DNA from 2 places in the Methylobacillus methanolivorans genome. Region 1 is predicted to be linked to the other one. Evidence: predicted binding sites of a transcription regulator. Region 1 holds the regulator's gene; the other holds the start of a gene.

What was found. The regulator FliA, encoded in region 1, starts transcription of late flagellar genes. The targets are predictions, from matches to a motif close to CTAAAGTTNNCNNAAANNNTGCCGATANNA.
Region 2: a site for FliA is predicted at 3,941-3,970, ahead of LG202_RS02415 (YjfB family protein). Genes of this name have one in related genera too.

What each region holds. Positions count from the first base shown of each region.
Region 1 covers NZ_BAAILT010000002.1:1,242,220-1,253,892, reverse strand. Annotated here, with positions in the region: gene flgA (flagellar basal body P-ring formation chaperone FlgA) at 1-39, shown strand, start outside; gene flgM (flagellar biosynthesis anti-sigma factor FlgM) at 193-495, shown strand; gene LG202_RS07205 (flagella synthesis protein FlgN) at 525-974, shown strand; gene motD (flagellar motor protein MotD) at 1,016-1,816, opposite strand; gene LG202_RS07195 (flagellar motor protein) at 1,829-2,569, opposite strand; gene LG202_RS07190 (RNA polymerase sigma factor FliA) at 2,551-3,285, opposite strand; gene LG202_RS07185 (MinD/ParA family ATP-binding protein) at 3,301-4,125, opposite strand; gene flhF (flagellar biosynthesis protein FlhF) at 4,122-5,516, opposite strand; gene flhA (flagellar biosynthesis protein FlhA) at 5,513-7,585, opposite strand; gene flhB (flagellar biosynthesis protein FlhB) at 7,589-8,734, opposite strand; gene flhD (flagellar transcriptional regulator FlhD) at 9,300-9,617, shown strand; gene flhC (flagellar transcriptional regulator FlhC) at 9,674-10,222, shown strand; gene LG202_RS07155 (class I SAM-dependent methyltransferase) at 10,261-11,064, shown strand; gene motA (flagellar motor stator protein MotA) at 11,222-11,673, shown strand, end outside.
Region 2 covers NZ_BAAILT010000002.1:226,618-238,290, reverse strand. Annotated here, with positions in the region: gene LG202_RS02435 (HAMP domain-containing sensor histidine kinase) at 1-953, shown strand, start outside; gene LG202_RS02430 (hypothetical protein) at 950-1,528, shown strand; gene LG202_RS02425 (sigma 54-interacting transcriptional regulator) at 1,525-2,895, shown strand; gene LG202_RS02420 (hypothetical protein) at 3,124-3,570, shown strand; gene LG202_RS02415 (YjfB family protein) at 3,708-3,905, opposite strand; gene LG202_RS02410 (PepSY domain-containing protein) at 4,065-4,589, opposite strand; gene LG202_RS02405 (putative bifunctional diguanylate cyclase/phosphodiesterase) at 4,686-6,518, opposite strand; gene LG202_RS02400 (thymidylate synthase) at 6,684-7,478, opposite strand; gene thrC (threonine synthase) at 7,494-8,921, opposite strand; gene LG202_RS02390 (homoserine dehydrogenase) at 8,971-10,284, opposite strand; gene LG202_RS02385 (pyridoxal phosphate-dependent aminotransferase) at 10,329-11,618, opposite strand; gene LG202_RS02380 (Mth938-like domain-containing protein) at 11,672-11,673, shown strand, end outside.

The sequences.
Region 1 (11,673 bases):
TTGGCACGACAGGGCGGCTTGATCGAGGTGATTTTCTAAGCGCGGTGATCAATCGGACGTTCTTGGTACAGATGGTATGATGCTGCAAGAACGCTTTAAACTTTTTTACTAAAGTTAACAAAAATACCGCCGATAAGAGCAATATATCGGTATGTAGTTTTGCCGTAGATGAAACTAGCTTAAGGAATTGCCATGAAAATTGATGACGCACTTCAGAAAGCGGTTGCGCTGACCAATGACAAGACGGAAAACAGGCCTGCACCTCGTGCAAGCGAGACCAAGGCTACCGTAGCCGGTGAGAGTGTTACCTTGTCTCCGTTGGCTTCGCAATTGCAATCTATCGAAGCCGCCGGAGCGAATGAGCAAGTATATGATGCGGACAAAGTGAACGCGATCAAATCTGCCATTTCCAGTGGCCAATTCAGGGTTGACTCTGAAAAGGTCGCAGATGGCCTTATCAACACAGTGAAAGACCTGCTGACAGTCCAGCGTTAAGGCTGTGCAGGGAGAAAGGTGATCCTGACATGACCACAGCCAGCTTTGAGCGTGAAATCGCATTGACTGATAGCTTATTGACGCTTTTAAGGCGTGAGCAAGCAAGCTTGGTCAAGGTGGATGTGGATGCCATGGAAGGCTTGCTGGATGAAAAAGCCCGGATATTGCAGGATATTAATGCTCATACCCAGGCACGGTACCAGGCGGTTGCTGCTTTAGGATTTGGTGCCGAGGAGCGTGGTCTTGCAGCTTGGATTGCAGTACAAATAGCTGAGGTTCAAGAGTCCTGGGCTCATTTCCAGGGCCTTGTTGACCAGGCTAAAGAACTCAATCGTGTGAATGGTATCTTGATCAACAAGCAGTTCAGCCGTAATCAGCAGATGCTGGATACTTTGGGGCGACCTCCTGCTTCCGGTCAGTTTTATGGCCCTAATGGTCAAGCCAGTTCAGGGTCTGGCCTTTATAACGCTCAAGCGTGAAAAAATTGGAATAAAAAAAGCCGGGATTATCCCGGCTTTTTTTATTCCTGAATTTCTGTTTTTTGAAGTTTTTCCGGTTTGCTATATAGCACCATAATAGAAACGCGACGATTTTTTGCGCGGCCTTCAGCGGTTTCATTGTCGGCAATAGGTTGCGTATCGCTATAACCTGTTGCGCTGAGTCTATCTGCAGCAATGCCGTTATCTATCATCCGGCGCACAACACTGGTGGCACGCATAGCGGAAAGCTCCCAGTTTGAAGCAAATTGCACATTGCTGATGGGTAGGTTGTCAGTGTGACCTTCTACCTGGATAGCATATTCCTGATTGGCGAGTACTTGGGTAATGTCATTAATGGGAGCGTTTGCCTCGGTCTTGATGCTGGAAGAGCCTGCCTGAAACAGCACGCCATCGGCAATATCAATTCTGACGCCACGATTGGTTTTGCTGATATTGATTTTGCCGCTGCTGGTGAGTGAGCCCAAAGTTTGATTCAGGCTGGTAATGATGGCGCTGATATTTTCCTGCTCTTGGCGGTACTTTTCTTGCTCTAGGCGAGTGAGAGGCAAGCCATTGATCAGTGAGTGGCTGGGAGAGGATTGCAGGTTTTGACTTTCTACCGGTTGCATATCAGAGGGGTTGCTTGGTGACTTAAGCTCGGCTGTACCGCTGAATGCACTACCGAGGGCGGATGTGAGTTCTTTATATTTCTGGTCATTTACCGATGAAATACCATACATCACCACGAAGAAGGCAAATAGAAGGGTAATGAAATCCGCATAGGACACGAGCCATCGGTCATGGTTATCTGGCTCTTCTTCAAATTTTCTTCTTCTTCCCATGTTACCCTGAGTTTAACGCAAGTATGCATTCAAGCGTTCTTCGACAATTTTGTGGTTCTCACCGTTGGCAATGCCAACCATTCCTTCAATCACCATCTCGCGGCGTGTGGTTTCCAGTTGCACAAGTGCCTTGAGCTTATTTGCAACCGGCAGGAAAAACAGGTTGGCAAAGCCTACGCCGTAAATCGTGGCGACAAAAGCAATGGCGATACCGCTACCCAACTTGCTTGGGTCAGATAAATTTTCCATGACATGGATCAGGCCAAGCACTGCCCCTAGGATGCCAATCGTAGGAGCATAGCCGCCAGCTGCTTCCCATATTTTGACGGCATTGCGTTGCGCGACTTCATAGCGGTTGATATCCACATTGCAAATGTCGCGGATCTTCTCAGGTGGTGTGCCATCAATCACCAAGCGCAGTGCGGTTTTCACAAAAAGGTCTGGTTCGGAGTGCATATGGTTTTCCAGCAGCAGAATGCCATCTTTGCGCGCAATCTGGCTCCAGGTGCTGATGCGGCGTGCCAGTTTTACTCTATCGTCTTCTGGAGGGCGGATGACCCAGGTGAGCAAGCGTAAACCCTGAATGAAGAAAGCTGGGCGTGTTTGCAGGAGAACAGCACCAATCGTGCCGAACAGCACAATCATGAATGCAGCTGGCTGGATGAGCGAGCTGAACTTGCCACCTTCAAGGGCTTGCCCCAGCAGGATGCCAGCAAGGGCGAGTAAGATACCGCCTAGGCTGCTCCAGTCCACAACTTCTCTTTCAGGTTGGCGCGCAGGCGTGCAACGGCTTGGGTGTGTAATTGGCAAACCCGGGATTCAGAAACGCTCATGATGGCACCGATTTCCTTGAGGTTCATTTCTTGTTCGTAATAGAGACCCATGAGGATTTTTTCACGTTCCGGCAGTGAGTCGATAGCATCAATCAGCGCTTCGCGGAAGTCGGTGGAAAGCAATGCCCTCAACGGATCTCCAGAGTCATCGGATTGATAGCGGTCGAGAAAATGGTCACCACTGTCTTGTTCGCTGAAATCCTCGTAATAGATGAGCTGGTGGCCACTACAGTCATCCAGCATCTCATGGAAGTCATCCATGGAAAGATTGAGTTCGCGCGCAATTTCTCCCTCGGTAGGGGGGCGGCCAAGTTTCTGCTCCAACTGGTGCACGGCTGATTCTACATCGCGCATGTTTTTGCGCACACTACGTGGTAGCCAATCCGCACGGCGCAGCTCATCTATCATGGAGCCGCGGATACGCTGCGCGGCATACGTCTCGAATTGTGCACCATGGTTGTCTTCATAGCGGTTGGTGGCATCCAGTAGCCCCATCATCCCTGCCTGTATCAGGTCATCAATATCCACGCTGGCGGGCAACTTGGCCTTGAGCTGATAAGCAATTTTCTTGACCAGGCTTGCATGCTGCTTCAGAAGATCTTCCTTGGGGCTGGTTTTTCCATGCAAGGTGTACATCACTTGAGATTCCTCTTAGCCGAGCGACGTTTCCAATAAACCATGATTATGGTCTATTTTGCCCGCTAATGCCTTAAATGCGGCCGAAGCCTTGGTCATGGGGAATGCTTCAATGACGCTGCGGCCCAGCTTTGCCGCGATACCCAGATGCTCATCGGATGGAATCAGGCCAGCAAAATGGAGTTCGATATGCAGGTGGCGGCGTGCAACTTCTGCAATATTGTTGAAGATAATACGTGCCTGGGATTCGCTTGTGTGTGAGACCACGATGTCAAACGAGCGCCGACCAACCTGTTGGCACAATTGCTTGATCAGGGTGTAGGCTTGGGTAATGGAGCCAACATCTCGCGTCATGTGTATCAGTATCTCCCCACGATGCAGTACATCTAGTGGCATGGTGTCATGAATAGTGAGCGCAGCATCAACTAAGATGATGTCGTGTTGGCTTGCCATGGCCGAGAACACCCGCTCGATTTGTTGTTTGAGATTGCCATTTTGCAGAAAACGGCTGGCGGAATTTCCTGGCAGCAATTTTGCAACAGAATAACCCTCACTGTCATTGTTTATTAATGGTTGGTGCAGTTCTGGCCGCATGATAGCTTCGAGTAGGGTGCCTTGGTCGCCATTAATGCCATAATGGCTGACTTCATTCATGGAGGCGCTGGTTGCTTCCACAATCAATACCTTGTTGCCCTGTCGATGTAATGACGCTGCGAGGTTAGTCATCAATCTGGCATGTTCTGCTTTGCTGGCGGCTGAAAGCAGGGAGATGACTCTGGGGTTTGGGCCTGCCATCATGCGACGCAGGCCTGATGCCTGATCTTTATGTGCATGGATCATGCTCGGTCTCCTGTCACATTGCTACTGGCGACATTCGCCATCAGGAATGGCATCTCTGCATCACGAAACTGAAATTGTTCTGCCTTCTTGCGCGCCATCTTAAAGGCATGGTGTGCAAGGAAAGTGTTGTTAGCAATATGGATGTCTTCAGGGACGCGCTGACCGTTGGCTACGTAATAAAGCCTGAGGCGCTCACGCATGATGATGTCGAGTGCACTGCCGATGGACGCTGCCTCGTCAAGCTTGGTGAGGATGCAACCATCGAGGCCGCAGCGTTTGTAGACATCCATGACATCAGCCAGGGTTTCGCCAGAGCTGGTGGCATTCATGCACAGGATTTTCTTGATCGGCAAGCCTGTCTTGGAGAGCATGGCAATTTGTTCCGCCACCATGCGATCACGCTGACTCACGCCAACGGTGTCGATCAGGATAGTATGCTTGCCCTTGAGTTCATTGAGGGCGATGCGCAGATCAGCTTCGTCCTTGACGGCATGTACCATCACGCCGAGGATCTTGCCGTAAATACGCAATTGCTCGTGTCCACCGATACGATAGGAGTCGGTGGTAATGAGCGCCAGCTTGCCAGCGCCATGTTTCATCACGAAGCGTGCTGCCAGCTTGGCAGTTGTCGTGGTCTTGCCGACGCCAGTCGGGCCAACCAGCGCATAAATACCACCCTGGTCGAGGATTTGCTGTTCGTCGGTGATGGTGTGAATGTTGCTGCTAATCACATTGTGCAGCCACTTGCTTGCTTCTGCTTCGCTGTGGCCTGCAGGTACTTTCTCGGCAATTTGGCGAGAAAGGCCGGCACTGAACCCTGCGGAGATCATTTTGCTCAGCACATTGGATTTAATAGGGTCGCGCTGCTGGATATTGGCCCAAGTGATCTCAGTCAGCTGCGATTCGATGGCACCACGCATGGAACGCAATTCTTGCATCATTTGCGCCATTTCACGCTGGCTCAGCTTGTCTTGCTCAATTTGCTCACGTACCGGTTTGGCAGTGTTCTTGACCACGGGCTTGGCGACTTGTGCAGCCACAGCCTTCGGTTGAGCTTGTGGTGTGGTTTGTTTGCTGGCCGCCTGGGCACGCTGTTGTTGCAATGCCTGATGATTCAGCGGCTCTGCGGTTTTCAGTATGCGCTGATTGCGGCTCAGCATAGACACCAGGGTTTCTTCGCCAACCGGTGTCTGGGGCTGTGGTTTTGCGGCTATCGGCTTTGGTTTATCGCGCGCTACCAATGTGGCCATATCTTCCTCACGGAAAGCGAGAATTTCGTTACCACCTTCAACGGCACGGTTGGAGAGAATGACGGCATTGGCTCCCAGTTCTTGCTTAACCATGCTTAAGGCTTCGCGGGAGTTTTTTCCGAAGTAACGTTTGATGTTCATGCTTGGCCTCCAATCAGGCTGGTAACGCGTATGGTTTTGGTGTCAGGAAGTTCTTCATGCGAGAGCACGCGCAAGCGCGGGGTGGCACGGCGCAGGAATTTGGATAATGCAGTGCGTAATGAGCCGGGTACTAGCAGCACGGGGGCCAGGCCCATTTGTTCTTGTTGCTTGGCGGCATTGGCAGTTTGGGTGGAGAGGGTTTCTGCCAAGCCAGGCTCAATGGCCGCACCACCATTAGCGCTGGCTTGTAATGCCTGCATCAGCAAGCGCTCCAGGTTGTGATCCAGCGTCATCACGGGTACTTCATTACCACTAGGGAATAGCTGCTGCACAATCGCACGGCCTAGCTGAATGCGGACTAAAGATGTGAGCTCATCGGTATCCTGGATGCGTGGGCCATGCTCGGACAGGGTTTCGATAATGGTGCGCATGTCGCGGATATGCACGCCTTCGACCAGCAGGTTCTGCAACACTTTCTGTACGCTGGATAGGCTGAGCGCTTTGGGCACCAGGTCTTCCACCAGTTTGGGAGACTCCTTGCCCACGTGGTCCAGCAACTGTTGTACTTCTTGGCGACCTAACAGTTCCGCGGCATGGGATGTAATCATGTGATTGAGGTGTGTAGCGATTACGGTGCTGGTATCAACCACGGTATACCCCATGGCTTGCGCCTGATCACGCATTCCAGCTTCAATCCAGACAGCGGGCAAACCAAAAGCAGGGTCAGTGGTTGCTGTGCCGCTCAAGGGGCCAGTCACATTGCCTGGATCAATCGCCAGATATTGTCCTGGGAAAGATTCGCCGCTACCGATCTCGACACCTTTCAAGGTGATGCGATAGCCTGCAGGGCGCAGTTCCAGGTTGTCGCGAATGTGGATGGGGGGTGGCAGGAAGCCAACTTCCTGAGCAAATTTCTTGCGTAACCCCTTAATGCGCTTAAGCAAGTCACCACCTTGGGCAACGTCTACCAGAGGAATCAAGCGATAGCCTACTTCCAGGCCAATCACGTCAACAGGCATCACATCATCCCAGCTAGCTTCAGGAGAGTCAGCGACTGGAGCGGGCGCTTTTTCAGGCTCGGCTTCCTGGGTCTGCTGTTTTTTCTCGGCCATATAAGCAACGCCAGCGAGTAAGCCTGCCAATAGCAGGAAGGCGAAATGTGGCATACCTGGAATCAATCCCAAGCCCGCAATAATGGCTGCGGTGATATAGATGGCGCGTGGATTGGCGAAGAGCTGTTCCGTCAATTGATTGCCGATATCGCGGTCATCGGCCACACGGGATACCACCACACCAGCTGCCACTGAAATGATGAGGGCTGGGATCTGTGCTACCAAGCCATCACCAATCGCGAGCAGAGTGTAGTTTTTCACCGCATCGGCAAAACTCAGGTCGTGCTGGATCATGCCGACGATCAGTCCGCCAAGGATATTGATTACAATAACCAATATGCCTGCCACGGCATCGCCGCGTACATACTTGCTGGCACCGTCCATCGCACCATAAAACTCGGCTTCTTGACCAATCTCTTTACGACGCTTGCGGGCTTCTTCTTCCCCAATCAGGCCGGCATTCAAATCAGCATCAATCGCCATTTGCTTACCGGGCATCGCATCTAGAGTAAAGCGTGCGCCGACTTCGGCAATACGGCCAGCACCCTTGGTGACGACGACAAAGTTGATGATCGTCAGGATAATAAATACCACGATACCCACGGTGTAATTACCACCGATCAGGAAATGGCCGAATGCCTCGATTACTTTACCTGCTGCATCTGGGCCTGTGTGTCCTTCCGTCAATACCACGCGGGTCGACGCGACGTTAAGCGAAAGACGCAGCATGGTGGTAACCAGCAAAATGGTAGGAAATGCAATGAAATCCAGCGGTTTTGAGGTTTGCAAACCGACCAGTAATACCAGGATAGAAAGTGCAATATTGAAGCTGAACAAGGCATCCAGAGCGATGGCTGGCAAGGGCAGAATCATCATCGCGAGCAGCATGATGATAATCAGTGGAGCTGCCATGGAGGCGCCGCCATTCAACCATGAAGGGAGTTTGAAGGCATTCATGACTTAGTTTGCTCCTTTCAGGTGCGGATCCATGGCATCAGGAACATCCAGTGCGTTAGGCATATCGGGGTAATAGCCGCCATGGGTCTTGTAATGACGAAGCTGGAAGATGTAGGCGAGAATTTCTGCCACCGCTGCATACAGGGCTTGCGGGATTTCGTCGCCTAATTCCGTATGAGCGAATAGTGCACGTGCCAGTTTCGGGGATTCCAGCGTAGGCACTTTATGCTCGCTGGCAATTTCCCTGATCTTGAGGGCAATGTCATCAGCACCCTTTGCAATGACGCGAGGGGCACCCATGGAGTGATCATCATATTTAATCGCTACAGCATAGTGAGTCGGGTTGGTAATCACGACATCTGCTTTTGGAATCTCCGACATCATGCGGCGGCGTGCAATTTCACGTTGTTGCTGACGAATACGTCCCTTGATCTGCGGGTTGCCATCGCTTTCCTTCGCTTCTTGCTTGACCTCTTCCTTAGTCATCTTGAGCTTGTTGGTATAGCTCCAGCGTTGATAAGGCACATCAATCAGGGCAATCAATACCAGTGCGGACACTATAAATAGGAAGCCTTTAATCAGAATGCCATCTACCTGGGCAATCCCTGTTTCCAGTGGTTGTGTTGCTAGAGAAAGGATGGTGTCAAAGTCGTGAGACATCACCATATAAGAAACCGTACCTACTAAAGTTGCTTTTAAAACGGCCTTGACCAACTCAACCAGAGAGTTTTTTGAAAATAGATTCTTGATGCCATTGAGTGGATTGAGTTTGCCAAACTTTGGCATAAAGGCTTTATTACTGAAGTTCCACCCGCCGACCAGCACTGGGGCTCCCACAATCACAATCAATAACAACAAGACCAATGGGGCAAAAGCGATCAGCAAATCCAGGATGCCGTTGGCAATTTTGCTGAGCAACAAACTGAAATCAAATGCAGCCTCACGGCTGACGCGCAGATTGCTACTCATATTGCTCAGCATGGCTTGATTAAGGCGGCCGCTCATCATCATTAGGCCCAAACCTCCAGTCATCAGCACAACACAAGTGGAAAACTCACGTGAGCGAGGAACATCACCATCCCCGCGCGCCTTTTCTATGCGTCGCGGCGTGGGCTGTTCTGTTTTTTCCAAATCACTATCTTGCGCCATGCTTTTCTATCCTTCTTGATGAAGACAGCGTGAATGACATGCTGTCTTGCATTGATGGCTGCATTATTCGTCACGAAGAAAATAATGGAATCGAAGAATAGAAGGGGGAAAACCAGTTATTCCTGATAGAAAAGTTTAAAAAAATTTTCAAAAAAACCTAAAGTTTGGAAAAACCTCGCCGTTAACCAAATAAGAGAGTAAAAAATTTATCAATTTATTTATTATTAATCAATAACTTATGAAATTATCAAAAATTTTCATAACTTTACCCTAAAGATTGATTTAGTCATGCCGTTAAGTGGATATGATTGCCAAAATATTTTTTAAAGGATGTAGTTCGCTGAATTTAGTTTGTAGTTAAGAATTAACGTTTCACCTCCTTTAAAAGTCTTGTCTCCCAAGGCCGATACAGTGTTTGTAAGACAAACACTGTATCGGCTATGCTCGCTCGTCTTACGAAAAAAACCGACGAACACCAGTTTTTGCCTCATCTTAAAAAGTTCAAAGTACGCCTCACCTGCACTGCATTTAGCGGCGCTGACTTTTCAAGCAAGGGAGCTGGAAAATGAACGAACAAGAAATCATGGCGGAAATCAAAGATGCTAACCTCAGTTATCTGATGCTTGCGCAACAAATGATTCGTGCAGATAAAGCGACTGCAATTTTTCGTCTGGGCTTGAGTCAGGACATTGCAGACCTGCTGGAAAGCCTAAGTAATGCACAACTTCTCAAGCTCAGCAGCTTCAATATGATGCTGACCCGCTTCCGTTTCGATGACGCTGCGATTCTTGGTATGTTGACCAGCTACACCAAGGACCGGATGCAGGCGCAAGCGCATGCAGCTATCTTGATGGCAGGCCAGGGTGTTGAAGAAATAGCCTGATCGGTTTTAAAAATAAAGTCGGCTGTTGCGTTCAGTTTATTAAGCTATTGGGGAGTATCATGAGCAAGAGTGTCATCAATGAAGCCGAGCAAATTCAATTGGCAATTCAAATGATTCATCTGGGTGCAAGGCTGCAACTGCTTGAGTCTCAGACAACATTGTCTCGTGAGCGTTTGATCAAGTTATATAAGGAAATCAAGGGGATGTCGCCGCCTAAGGGTATGCTTCCATTCTCGACTGACTGGTTTCTCACTTGGCAGCCTAATATTCATTCTTCTATTTTTGTGAACATTTATCACTTCCTGATTCAGCATGCAGCAGTGACGGGGATTTCGGCCGTGATGAAGGCCTATAAGCTGTATTTGCAGCAAGTGGGCAGTGAGCCTGACGATGAGGTGGTGTTGTCGCTAACGCGTGCTTGGACGCTCGTACGTTTCCTTGATAGCAATATGTTGAAAATGCAGCGCTGTAGTTGCTGTGGGGGCGAGTTTGTGGTCAATGCCTACGATTTACATGATCAATATCAATGCAATCTTTGCCATGTTCCTTCTCGTGCAGGCAAGACCAAAAAGGCCAAGGAGTTGGCTGCTGCATTGATTGCATAGTGCAGGTATGGAGTTAAAGCTTTTTAAGGATTTTGCCCGTGCTGCGTAAGCAAGGGGTAGGCCGGAAGTTGAGTGGTGCCAGGAAGCGGTTTCCCCCCGCTATCCTGGCTTTTTTTATTCAACTAGTAGCTTTGGGCATGGTCTGTGGGGCATCTAAACTCCAGTGGTGGTTGGAGGGTGAGATTTTCCCGGTCTGGGGCTTGTTTGTGATGCAGGGCTTATTTGCCAGTGCTTTGTCGGTTATTGCTGCAATGGCTGTATGGTGGCGCCTGATACATCTGTTTTTTCCACTGGCTATTCTAGTCATGTTGCAATGGCAATTGCCAGCATGGATATATTTGCTGGCATTTTGTTTTACCTTGGCTTTGTTTTGGAGCACTTACCGTACTCAGGTGCCTTTTTATCCATCCCTGCCTGTGACTTGGCGCAAAGTTAAGGAGTTGATACCTCAAGACAAATCCGTCAAGGTGCTTGATATCGGGAGTGGCATGGGGGGGCTTGTGATGTATCTGGCACGAGAGTGTCCTCTCTCTAGATGTGTCGGAATTGAGCTAGCTCCTTTACCATGGCTGATTAGCGTCTTATTGGGCACACTAAAAAAATCCCCCGCAATATTCAAGTATGGTGATTACCAGGCCGTTAACCTTTCTGAGTACGACATCGTCTTTGCGTACCTTTCCCCAGCGGCAATGCCTGATCTTTGGCACAAAGCTGCACAGGAAATGCAGGCAGGAAGTTTGCTGATCAGCTATGAGTTTGAAATTCCGGGAGTGCCTCCTAAATTTCAGATTCAAGATAGGCTGGATGCAGATGCTGCCAGTATTTTTGTATGGGAATTATAAGCGTGCAACATTGCGCTTTAGGAGGCAGTCAGGCCATGATGGTTCAGATATAAAGGGTTATTGCATTTCAATTACCGCGATCAGAACATCCGCTTGATTGCTATGCTGAAAAGAACTTAAAAGTCGGGTCTGTGAAACCCGAGCGGAGCTTGCTGATATGCTGGTGATAGCGGGGTATCTGGTAGTAATGGGAAGTGTCTTTGGTGGGTTTGCCATGGCAGGAGGGCATTTGGCAGCCTTGTTTCAACCATTGGAACTTCTCATGATCGGGGGGGCAGCTATCGGGGCATTCCTCGTTGGAAATGATGCCAAAGCCATTAAGGCAACCCTCAAAGCCTTGCCTACTGTTTTCAAGGGCTCTAAATATACCAAATCGCGCTATATGGATTTACTGGCGCTACTTTTCGAAATTCTCACCAAGATTCGCCGTGACGGGATGATGTCGATCGAGAGCGACATCGAAAACCCTGAGAGCAGCCAGATATTTTCCAAGTATCCCGATGTTCTGTCTGACCATCATCTGATGGATTTTATCTGTGATTATCTGCGATTGATGTCGTCGGGCAACATGGATGCATTTCAGATCGAGAATCTCATGGATAACGAAAT
Region 2 (11,673 bases), 1.0 Mb from region 1:
ACCGTGAATCCGCCATTCTCGCAGAGACTGCCGAACGCACGCAGCAGATCATGCTCTGGCAAACCCTCACGCTCATTCCGGTTGCCTTGTTGGTCGCCTTAATGATCACCTTCCTGGTAGCACAGCCAATCAGGCGTATGGATGCGGCTATTCGCAAGCTTGGTGAGGGAGACTATACCGAGCCTATCAGTATTGACGGCCCAGGGGACCTGCGTAACCTAGGCGAGCGCCTGGATTGGCTACGTGCACAATTGAATGAGCTGGATCAGCAAAAACAACGCTTTCTGCGCAATGTATCTCATGAGCTCAAAACCCCACTCACGGCCATTCGTGAAGGTAGCGAGTTGCTTGGTGACGAAGTGGGGGGCACTCTCACACCACAACAGCGCGAGATTGCCGGCATACTGCGTGAAAGCAGTTTGCGCCTGCAAAAAATGATAGAAAACCTACTGAACTATACTGCCGTGCAATTTCATGCACCTCAGTTAAAACTAGAGCCCATCGCACTGACCAAGCTTGCAGAAGATATCTTGGCTGATTATTCACTGACCATCAGCAACAAGAATATTGGCATCCAACGTGATTTTTTCCCCACCGAGATTATGGGGGATCACGAAAAAATCCATTCTGTATTCGATAACCTAGTGTCGAATGCCATCAAATATACTTCGCCATCCAGCAACATCCGTATCAGTATTACGCACCAAGCTGATCATGCCATCATCGAAGTACATGATGGCGGCCCTGGTGTCATGTCAGCGGATAAAGCCAAGTTATTCGATCCTTTCTACCGTGGTGATAGTGTGTATGAAAGCCTGGTCAGTGGTAGCGGCCTGGGACTTTCCATCGCCAAGGAATACGTAGATGCCCATGGTGGCGAAATCATTTTATTGCCCTCGGAACACGGAGCACACTTCCGCGTTTCCCTCCCCTTGAAAGCTGTCACTGCATGAATTCCAAACACTTAATTTCCCTTGCCATCGCAGGCACCCTGCTAAACGCATGTGCCCACCAGCCACAATCAACGGGCACTCTTGAGAAAACCTCATCGCCCACTGCAGTCTCACAGGTGAATAGCCATAAGGAACACCACACTGAGCCCAACCTGCTGGAATTCATCAGCAACTTTTCTGAATTATCGTTAGAGCTGCAAAAAAAGGAATTAGCGGCAGCCTTGCAAAAAACCAGCAATAACAATAATGACTTACAACAAAAAACCCGGGTAGCCATTATCTATTCGGTCCCTGGCAGCAAGTTACGAGACCCGCTCAAGGCACAACCTTTGCTTGATGAGTTGGCGCGTGAAAAACAGCTGAGCAAGGAAGAAAGCGCTATCGTGTCCATCCTCCGTGACAATGCAGCGGAAACAACCAAGCTCAACCAACGCTTACGTGAAGAACTGCGCCGTGCAGAAGAAAACCAGCAAAAAGCCAATGGTTTGCAGCAAAAGCTGGATGATCTCAAAAAAATTGAAAGGACCATGATGCAGAAATCGCTGAAAGATCCTAACCGGAGTGGGAGTAAATGACTGAAGTAGTAAAGAAAATACTAACTGTTGATGATGACCCAGACATCCTCAAGCTGATGGGCATGCGGCTCAAGGCAGCTGGTTACCAGGTCGTGACTGCAACCAATGCAGAAGAGGCACTGTCGCAAATTGCCATCAGCCGCCCTAGCCTGGTCATTACGGATTTGCGCATGCCTGGCATGGATGGCTTGGCTCTGTTCGATGTCATCCATAAGTCCGACCCATCTCTTCCCGTCATCATGGTGACCGCCCATGGTTCCATTCCTGAAGCAGTCGACGCAACCCAACGCGGTGTTTTTGGCTTTCTAACCAAGCCATTTGACAGCAAATCATTGCTCCAGCAAGTAGAGGCTGCATTACGTGTTGGCACAGGGGCATTACAGAACCATGCCGAAGATGGAGACAACGAGTGGCGTAAGAGCATCGTCACCCGTAGCCCGCAGATGGAAAACCTGCTTGGGCAAGCCAAACTCATGGCAATTTCTGATGCCAGCGTATTTATCCAAGGTGAAAGTGGTACTGGTAAGGAACTGCTTGCCCGTGCCATTCACCAAGCCAGCCCTCGCCGGGATAAACCTTTTGTTGCCATCAACTGCGGCGCTATTCCCGAGGCTTTGCTGGAATCCGAATTATTTGGTCATAGCAAAGGCGCTTTCACAGGCGCATTGCGTGATCATAAAGGCCTCTTTCAAACGGCTGATGGCGGCACCCTGTTTCTGGATGAAATCGGCGACATGCCCTTACCCTTACAGGTCAAGTTACTGCGCGCATTACAAGAGCGTGCGATTCGCCCTGTAGGGTCAAGTACAAGTATTCACATTGATGTAAGGGTCATTTCTGCCACCCACCGTAATCTTGCAGAAGAAATGAAATCCGGTCGTTTCCGGGAGGATCTCTACTATCGCATCAATGTGGTCGGCCTTGAAATTCCTGCCTTGGCGGCACGTCGCGAAGATATCTCGCTGTTGGCTAATAATTTCCTCAATGAGCTGACCACCAAATATCGCAAGAAACTCAATGGCTTTGCTCCCGAGGCACTTGAACTGCTCATTGCCGCCCCATGGCCAGGCAATGTGCGTCAGTTGCAGAATATCGTTGAGCAGACCGTCGTACTCTGTACCACGCCACTGATTCCAGCCACATTGGTACAAAAAGCCTTGCAAGAGGATATTGGCGGGATCGTGCCATTTGAGGTGGCACGCAAAAACTTTGAGCGTGACTATCTGGTGAAATTACTCAAGGCCACTAATGGCGGCGTCACACAAGCCGCCCGGCTGGCGCAACGTAATCGCACAGAGTTCTATAAGCTATTGCAACGTCATCAATTGACGCCTGCGTTGTTCAAGCACGACAACACCACAAACTAACGTCTCTCTTCGGAGACGTATTTTTCCATTAAAATTCAATACGTTAATAAAAAATCATGCAATCTGTCTCACTTTTGAGACAGATTGCATGATTAACAATGTCTTAAAAATAACCATATCTCATTGATTTAAAATAATTAATTAAAGTTGGCACACTCTTCGCTATATATTAATCAAATATTTCGGCTGCAAACACCAAGTAAAACCAAGTCGGAGATGTACGAAGATATGCAATCCAATATTAAAAAAACACATCCAATGGTCCTCGTCGCTGCAACGGCTTTGACCATATTCAGCCTAGTTGGTAGCGCTGCCATCACCGGGCTTATTCCAGTCGCTCACACATATCGTCCTGACCTTGCACAGGAGTTGATTACTGACCCAAATGCAGCAATGGTGATTAGCAATACGCTTAATCAGGCAAAAGACCGCTCCCCCCGTGAGAATGGCGCGAGTCTTGGCGCATGCTCAGATTGTGGCATCGTGGTATCGATCCGCTCTTTTGAAAACAAAATGAAGAATTATCAAGTCAGTGAAAAAACTTCTGAGGCAACTTATCTGATCAAGATCAAGATGGGTAATGGTCTGCTTCACACCATTACACAATACAGTACACCGCGCTACTCTGTAGGAGACAATGTCAGACTCAAGAGTGGACGGTTAGTTAGTGCATAGCATGCATTGAGTCTCCAAGCTCCTCATAGCAGGCCTTTATCCTCCCCGAGAAGGTCTGTTTTTTTTATTCAAAAATAAAGCCCCGTATTTACGGGGCTTTATTTTATCTACCTAGCGATACCAATCACGCTATCTTCCTAGGCTGTCGTATTAATATTTTGCCCCAAATGTTCAGGCAAGCTGGCAGCCGGCGGAGATGGTAAGGCTTGCAACAAAGCCAGAGCATTGGCTGAACTAATATCCATCGTTTTTTTCAATACAGTCGTACTCACCTCCTGCTGCAAGCGCGTGGCTGCAAGATCAGTGGCAACGCTGGCAATAGCAGTTACATCCATAGACACGGTTCCAATTCATAACAATCAATACACTTTATTAACGGCAACATAGACAATAAATAAAGGTATACCCTTGGATAGGACAACATAATCAATGGACAAAAAAAACGCCCCCGAAGGAGCGTTGTCGACTGTCCGTCCAGTCAAAACCTAAACTGATTATTCTTTGCCAATCTGGTAGAACTCTTGGTTAGCTTCTACGATTTTGCCAGTGGTAGCATCCACTTCAACCTTGAATTCCTTGCCATCTTTGGTCTTGATATCAAACTCATAGGATGCTGCGCCATCTGGTTCGATTTCATATTCTACTTCTACAATTTCACCGGGATAAGCGGCCAATGCTGTCTTACGTGCATCTGCCTCGCTCACCTTTTGTTTGGCCTTGAATAATGGATGATCGGCAGAATCAACTTCTTGCTCTACTTCCACTACCTTACCAGTGTTTGCATCACATTCTACATCCCAAGCATTGCCATCACTCGTCTCAATGTCAAATTCGTACATGGGAGTCTTACCTTCCAGCTTGTATTCAACCTTAACTACATTGCCAGATTTAGCTTTAAGCGCAGCTTGCAAACAAGTTTCCAAGCTTACCTTACCCTTGGGGAAATGATGGTCTGCCAATGCAAAACCACTGGATAAGACTAAAGCCAATGTACTGATACCAACTACGATTTTTGTCATTATTGATCTCCATTATAGTGATGAATGGTGGCAATTATAGCTGAACAAACAAAAATCGGGAAAAAATCCCATAATACATAAGGATAAACACACAATTTACACCTTGCATTTTCCCGTCAATACCATTTCAGTCATATGTTGTGCATCCACTGGATGACTGAACAAATAGCCTTGCACCATGTCGCTACCCTGCTCAAGCAGGAACTGCAACTGCGCCTTGGTTTCCACCCCTTCTGCAACCACCTCAAGCTTCAAGCTATGCGCCATCTGGATGGTGGCAGTGGTAATCGCCACATCATCGGCATCACGTGGAATATCGCGGATAAAGCTACGATCAATCTTGAGTCGGCTGACTGGAAAGCGCTTAAGATACGCCATGGAAGAATAACCCGTACCAAAGTCGTCGATCGCCAGGTGCACGCCCATGGATTTTAAGTCTGCCAAGCGAGTAATCGTCGTCTCCGCATCTTCCATGAGTACCGTTTCAGTAATTTCCAACTCAAGCAGACTACTGTCCATGCCAGTTTGCTCAATAATCTTGGTGACTGTATTCACCAGAGACTCCTGACGAAACTGGCGACCAGAAAGGTTGACACTCATGCGTAGAGTAGCTCCCAGGCTCTTCCACTCCATTGCCTGCTTGCAAGCTTCTTCCAGCGCCCATTCGCCAATACGCACAATTAGACCAGTTTCCTCGGCCACAGGAATAAAGCTGCTAGGATGCAACATGCCGCGCTGAGGATGATGCCAGCGTATCAAAGCCTCTACACCCACTAGTGTTTGATCTGGCAAGCTATACTGTGGTTGATAGTAAAGCTCGAATTGCCTCTCTTCCAAAGCAACGCGCATTTCTGTTTCGAGAATCAAGCGTGTTGAGCTTTTGTGATGCATTTCTGCCGAGAACATCTGGAAATTATTCTTGCCGCGGCTCTTGGCGTAGTACATCGCAGCATCAGCATCGCGTAGCAAATGGGCAGCATCTTCTCCATCATATGGGTAGAGACTGGCGCCAATACTGACACCGATATAGAAATTCCGGTCATTCAGTATGATAGGTTGCGCCAATGTACGGATAAACCGGTTGGCAACAGCATCAACATTCTCAACATCTGCCGGCTGGTCAAGGATCATGGCAAACTCATCGCCACCCACGCGATAAACCGTGTCTTTACCTCCAGCAGCAGATACCAGGCGCTGGGCTACAAGATGCAAAAGCTTGTCCCCCACATCGTGCCCCAAAGTATCGTTAATCACCTTGAAATCATCCAGGTCGAATACCAGCAAAGCAAGTACCGTATTGCGCTGGCGGGCATTTTCCAGCAGTGAATGAAAACGTCCATTGAAAGCATGCCGATTTGGCAGATCAGTCACCGTGTCATAATTGGCCAGAAAACCTGCTCGCTCCTCGGCCTTCAGCATCGCCCGTTGCAATCGACTCAACAGCAACGCGGCAGCGAACAAGGTCACCAGCATGACCGTGACAGTAGTGCCGATATACCAAAGTAATTGGCGATACAAGCCTTTCATATTGGATCGCATGTACAGCATTCCCACTTGCATGTCACCATAGATGACGGGTTGCCATATTTCGCTTTTGTGCAAGTCAGTCTGGTGTTGTGCTTGCGTCTTGATCCGTACCTTAGGCGCGTGAGGCAAGCTTCCACGTCTGGCATACTCAGCAAACTGGTTTTTGTGCATGTCATACAACACAGCGGCATCTATTTCGGGAGCATCCGCCAAACTGGCTAATACCTCATTGGCTTCCACGCGTTCACCGTGCAGCAATGATCGCGCAAGATTACTTGCCATGATGTGCATCTGAACCTGCATGGTATTCGTCATGTTATGACGAAGCGATGCATACTCCATGCTGATCAAGGTCACAGTAGCCACCAACAGGGCAAGGCCAACGGCAATAATGTGCGCCATCCTTAATCTGGGCGGCACAGAGTGGTGATGTTGAGGAAGCATGAATAACTACGATAGTGAATAGTGAAGCGGGCAGATTGATACTGGATTATCGGGGCGCAACAATTAACGCCTACATGAAAACAGCATGAAGGAAAGATAGCATCATGATTTCAACACTAAAAATTACACGGCAACAGGTGCCTTGATTGCAGGATGAGACTGGTAATTTTCCAGCGTGAAATCCTCGAAACGGAACCCGAAAATATCCTGCACATCAGGGTTGATTTTCATGGCAGGCAAAGGATAAGGCTCGCGTGACAATTGCTCTTTCACCTGGTCAAGGTGATTAAGATAGATATGCGCATCGCCCAGCGTGTGTACGAAATCACCTAACTTAAGTCCGCATACTTGCGCCACCATCATGGTGAGCAAGGCATAAGAGGCAATATTGAAGGGCACACCAAGGAAGATGTCAGCACTACGCTGGTAAAGCTGACAGGAAAGCCTGCCATCTGCCACGTAGAACTGGAAGAAAGCATGGCAAGGTGGTAGCTTCATCTTGTCGACATCCGCGACATTCCAGGCGGAGACGATCAGGCGACGTGAATCAGGATTACGCTTGATGGCATTAACCACCTCACTAATCTGGTCAATATGCGTGCCATCAGGCTTGGGCCAGTTGCGCCATTGATAGCCATAGACGGGGCCAAGATTGCCTTGTTCATCGGCCCACTCATCCCAGATGGTCACGCCATTTTCCTTGAGGTAGGCAATGTTAGTGCTGCCTTGCAAAAACCACAACAACTCATGAATGATGGACTTCAGGTGCACTTTCTTGGTGGTGAGCAGCGGAAAGCCCTCGGCCAAGTCAAAACGCATCTGGTAGCCAAACACTGACAAGGTACCGGTGCCAGTCCGGTCTTCCTTCTTGTGGCCGTGCTCCAGTACGTGGCGCATCAAGTCGTGATAGACCTTCATGGATTCTCCCCGGGGCTAGATGTGGTCAACAATAAATTGCTTGATGGCTGCAGCATCCGCATCCATCACTTCAAAGCGTTGAGGCAAAGCTTCCAGGCCTTCAAGGCTTTGCGGGCGCTCAGGTTTTTGGCCAAGCGCTTCGACAATGGCATCCTCGAACTTGGCTGGTAGTGCGGTTTCCAGCACCAGCATGGGAATACCTGCTTCGCGATGCTCCAAGGCCACCTTGAGGCCATCCGCCGTATGCGTATCAATAGTCACCTGATAGCGCTCTTGGGTCGCCCGGATAGTCTGCATGCGATGCGCATGGTTGCTACTGCCTGAGACAAAACCATAATCAGCTGCCTTGGCAAACCAGCCGCCTTCATTAAGGTCGAAACTGCCGCCTGCATCTACCTTGCTCCATAGCTCGCGCACTTTAGCGGCATCCCGCCCAACCAAGTCGAACACGAAACGCTCGAAATTAGAGGCCTTGGAAATGTCCATTGACGGGCTGGAAGTATGGTAGGTATTGGCAGAGCCGCGCGGACGGTAAACACCGGTCTTGAAGAATTCATCCAGTACGTCGTTCTCATTGGTCGCTACCACCAGCTTGGCGATAGGCAGACCCATCATGCGTGCAATATGCCCAGCACAGACATTGCCAAAATTCCCTGACGGCACAGCAAAGCTGACCCTCTGAGCATTGTCGGCGGTCACGGCAAAATAACCCTTGAAGTAATACACCACCTGGGCCGCCACGCGTGCCCAGTTGATGGAATTCACTGCGCCTATCTTGTTGTTGGCCTTGAAGGCATGGTCGTTGGAAACGGCCTTGACGATGTCTTGGCAGTCGTCGAACACGCCCTTAACCGCGATGTTGAAGATATTGTCGTCCTGCAGGCTGAACATCTGCGCAGTCTGGAAACGGCTCATTTTCTGGTGCGGAGAGAGCATGAATACCTTGACGCCCTGCTTACCGCGCATGGCGTATTCGGCGGCAGAACCGGTATCGCCGGAGGTTGCCCCCAGGATATTGGTGGTCTCACCCTTCTGCGCCAGCACATATTCGAACAAATTGCCCAGCAGTTGCATGGCCATGTCCTTGAACGCCAGGGTCGGGCCATTGGACAGGGAAAGCAGGTACAGGTCATCTTCCAGCTTGAGAATAGGCGTGATGTCCTCGGCATCCTGGCCGGGACGCGCATAAGCATAGACATCGGCGCGATAGGTCTTGTCGACGATGCTGCGCAGGTCTGCGGCAGGAATATCATCCACCAGGCGAGAAAGAATGGTGAATGCCAGGTCGCGGTAATTCATGCCGCGCATGGCGCTCAAGTCTTCAGCGCTGAATTGCGGATATTGCTCGGGCAAATACAGGCCGCCGTCCGGCGCCAGGCCGCCGAGCAGGATTTCAGAGAATGTCAGTGCAGGCGATTGCCCGCGGGTGGAAATGTATTTCATTGCAACTGATGCAGGAGGCGCTACGCCTGCCTGCAATCCTTTCCTCAAATTATCGGCTTAGTTCTTCCATGCGCAAACGGGTCACCTTGCCGGAAATGGCAGGCAATGCCTCGATGGCGGCAATGGCATCATCGATGTTTTTCTCGACCGTGACGTGGGTGAGAATGATGATGTCGGCCTGGTCTTCGCCTTCTTGCGGCTCTTTCTGGATCATGGCATCGATGGAGATTTCACGATCACCGAGGATGCGGGTCACGTCGGCAAGCACGCCGGGCTTGTCCAGTGCGCGCAGGCGCAGGTAATAAGCGCTGCTGACCTCGCTGATAGGCAGGATGGGCAGGTCTACCAGGCGATCGGGCTGGAAAGCCAGGTGCGGCACGCGCTGGTGCGCATCCACGGTGTGCGTACGCGTGACATCAACCAGGTCGGCCACCACGGCACTCGCGGTTGGCTCGGCACCGGCACCGGCGCCATAATACAAGGTAGGGCCAACGGCATCACCCTTGACCAGCACAGCATTCATTGCACCATTCACATTGGCAATCAAGCGCTTTTCCGGGATCAGGGTTGGGTGTACACGCAACTCCACACCCTTGTCGGTTCGCTTGGTAATACCAAGCAGCTTGACGCGGTAACCCAACTCTTCAGCGTAACGGATATCTACGGCATCCAGCTTCGTGATGCCCTCGACATAAGCCTTGTCGAATTGCACCGGAATACCAAAGCCAATGGAGGCGAGGATCATGAGCTTGTGCGCAGCATCAATGCCTTCGACATCGAAAGTCGGGTCTGCCTCGGCATAGCCCAGGCGTTGGGCTTCCTTGAGCACATCAGCAAAAGCCAAGCCCTTTTCACGCATTTCCGAGAGGATGAAGTTAGTCGTGCCATTGATGATGCCGGCAATCCACTCAATGCGATTGGCGGCTAGGCCTTCGCGCACGGCCTTGATGATGGGAATACCGCCAGCCACGGCAGCTTCAAAGGCAACAATGACGCCTTTTTTCTGCGCAGCGGCAAAAATTTCGTTGCCATGCAGGGCAATCAAGGCCTTGTTGGCTGTCACCACGTGCTTGCCATTCTCAATGGCCTTTAGCACCAGCTCACGCGCCACGGTGTAGCCACCGATCAGTTCAACAACAATATCAATCGCAGGATCAGAAACGATGGCAAAAGCATCGTCGGTGACATCAATTTTTCCACCAGTCACCTGGCGCGCCAGCTCCAGATCACGATCTGCAACACGGGTAATAGCGATTGGGCGTCCAGCACGGCGTGCGATTTCTTCCTGGTTACGGGTTAAAACAGTATAGGTACCGCCACCGACAGTACCGATGCCGAGCAGGCCAACATTGATGGGTTTCATTCAGTTTCCAGTTTGTTGCTTTTCAATCTTATAGATCAGCCACATCATGCAGTTGCATTGTGTGGCTTTGCTTGTAATTCTTTTGCAGCTTTGCCATCTACCACCGTGAGCGTGCTGTGCTGCTTGCGATAATTTTCCAGGAAGCGGGCAATCCGGGTGAATGCCTCGGTGAGATCATCCACATTCGGCAGGAACACCACGCGGAAATGGTCAGGCGCATGCCAGTTGAAGCCAGAGCCCTGTACTAGCAAGACTTTTTCCTCCAGCAATAAATCCAGGATGAACTGCTGGTCGTCTTCAATTGGGTATATCTTGGGGTCAAGGCGCGGGAACAAGTAAAGGCCAGCCTTGGGCTTGACGCAGCTAACCCCGGGAATATCTGTCAACATCTTGTAGGCAAGATCGCGCTGCTTGCACAAGCGCCCAGTTGGTGCCACCAAGTCATTGATGCTCTGGTAGCCACCCAGTGCGGTCTGGATAGCCAATTGCCCAGGCACGTTGGCACAAAGACGCATCGAGGCCAGCATATTCAGGCCCTCGATGTAATCCTTGGCATGGCGTTTTTCGCCCGAGATCACCAACCAGCCAGCACGATACCCGCAGGTACGGTAATTCTTGGACAAGCCATTAAAGGTAATAAACAACACGTCATCGGCCAGCGATGCCACGGAGGTATGCGTATTACCATCGAACAGCACCTTGTCGTAAATTTCGTCAGCGAAAATCACCAGGCCGTGGTGGCGCGCAATCTCGATAATGCCTTCCAGGGTTTCTTTGGGGTACAAGGCGCCGGTGGGGTTGTTCGGGTTGATCAGCACAATACCGCGGGTATTGGCAGTGATCTTGTTTTCGATATCCTTGAGATCAGGCAGCCAGCCAGTCTGCTCATCGCACACATAATGGCGCGCTGTACCACCGGCTAAGTTCACGGCAGCCGTCCATAATGGATAATCCGGCATCGGCACCAATACCTGGTCGCCATTGTTCAGCAAAGCCTGCATGGCCATGACGATAAGTTCGGAAACACCATTACCGATGATGATGTCATCAATGGTTACACCCTGAATATTCTTTTGCTGGGTGTAGTGCATGATCGCCTTGCGTGCAGCGAACAAGCCCTTGGAATCGGTATAGCCAGAAGCAGAGTCCATGTTACGGATCACGTCCTGCAGGATTTCCTCTGGTGCAGCAAAACCGAAAGGCGCAGGGTTACCGATATTGAGCTTGATAATGCGGTGACCATCCTCCTCCATTGCACGCGCTCGATCCAGCACCGGGCCACGGATGTCGTAGCACACGTTATTGAGCTTGCTGGACTTGGAGATTTCTTGCATGGTAACCCGTAGATGTCGGTTGGGGAAAATGTGCTATCTTACATTGAGTTGGCAT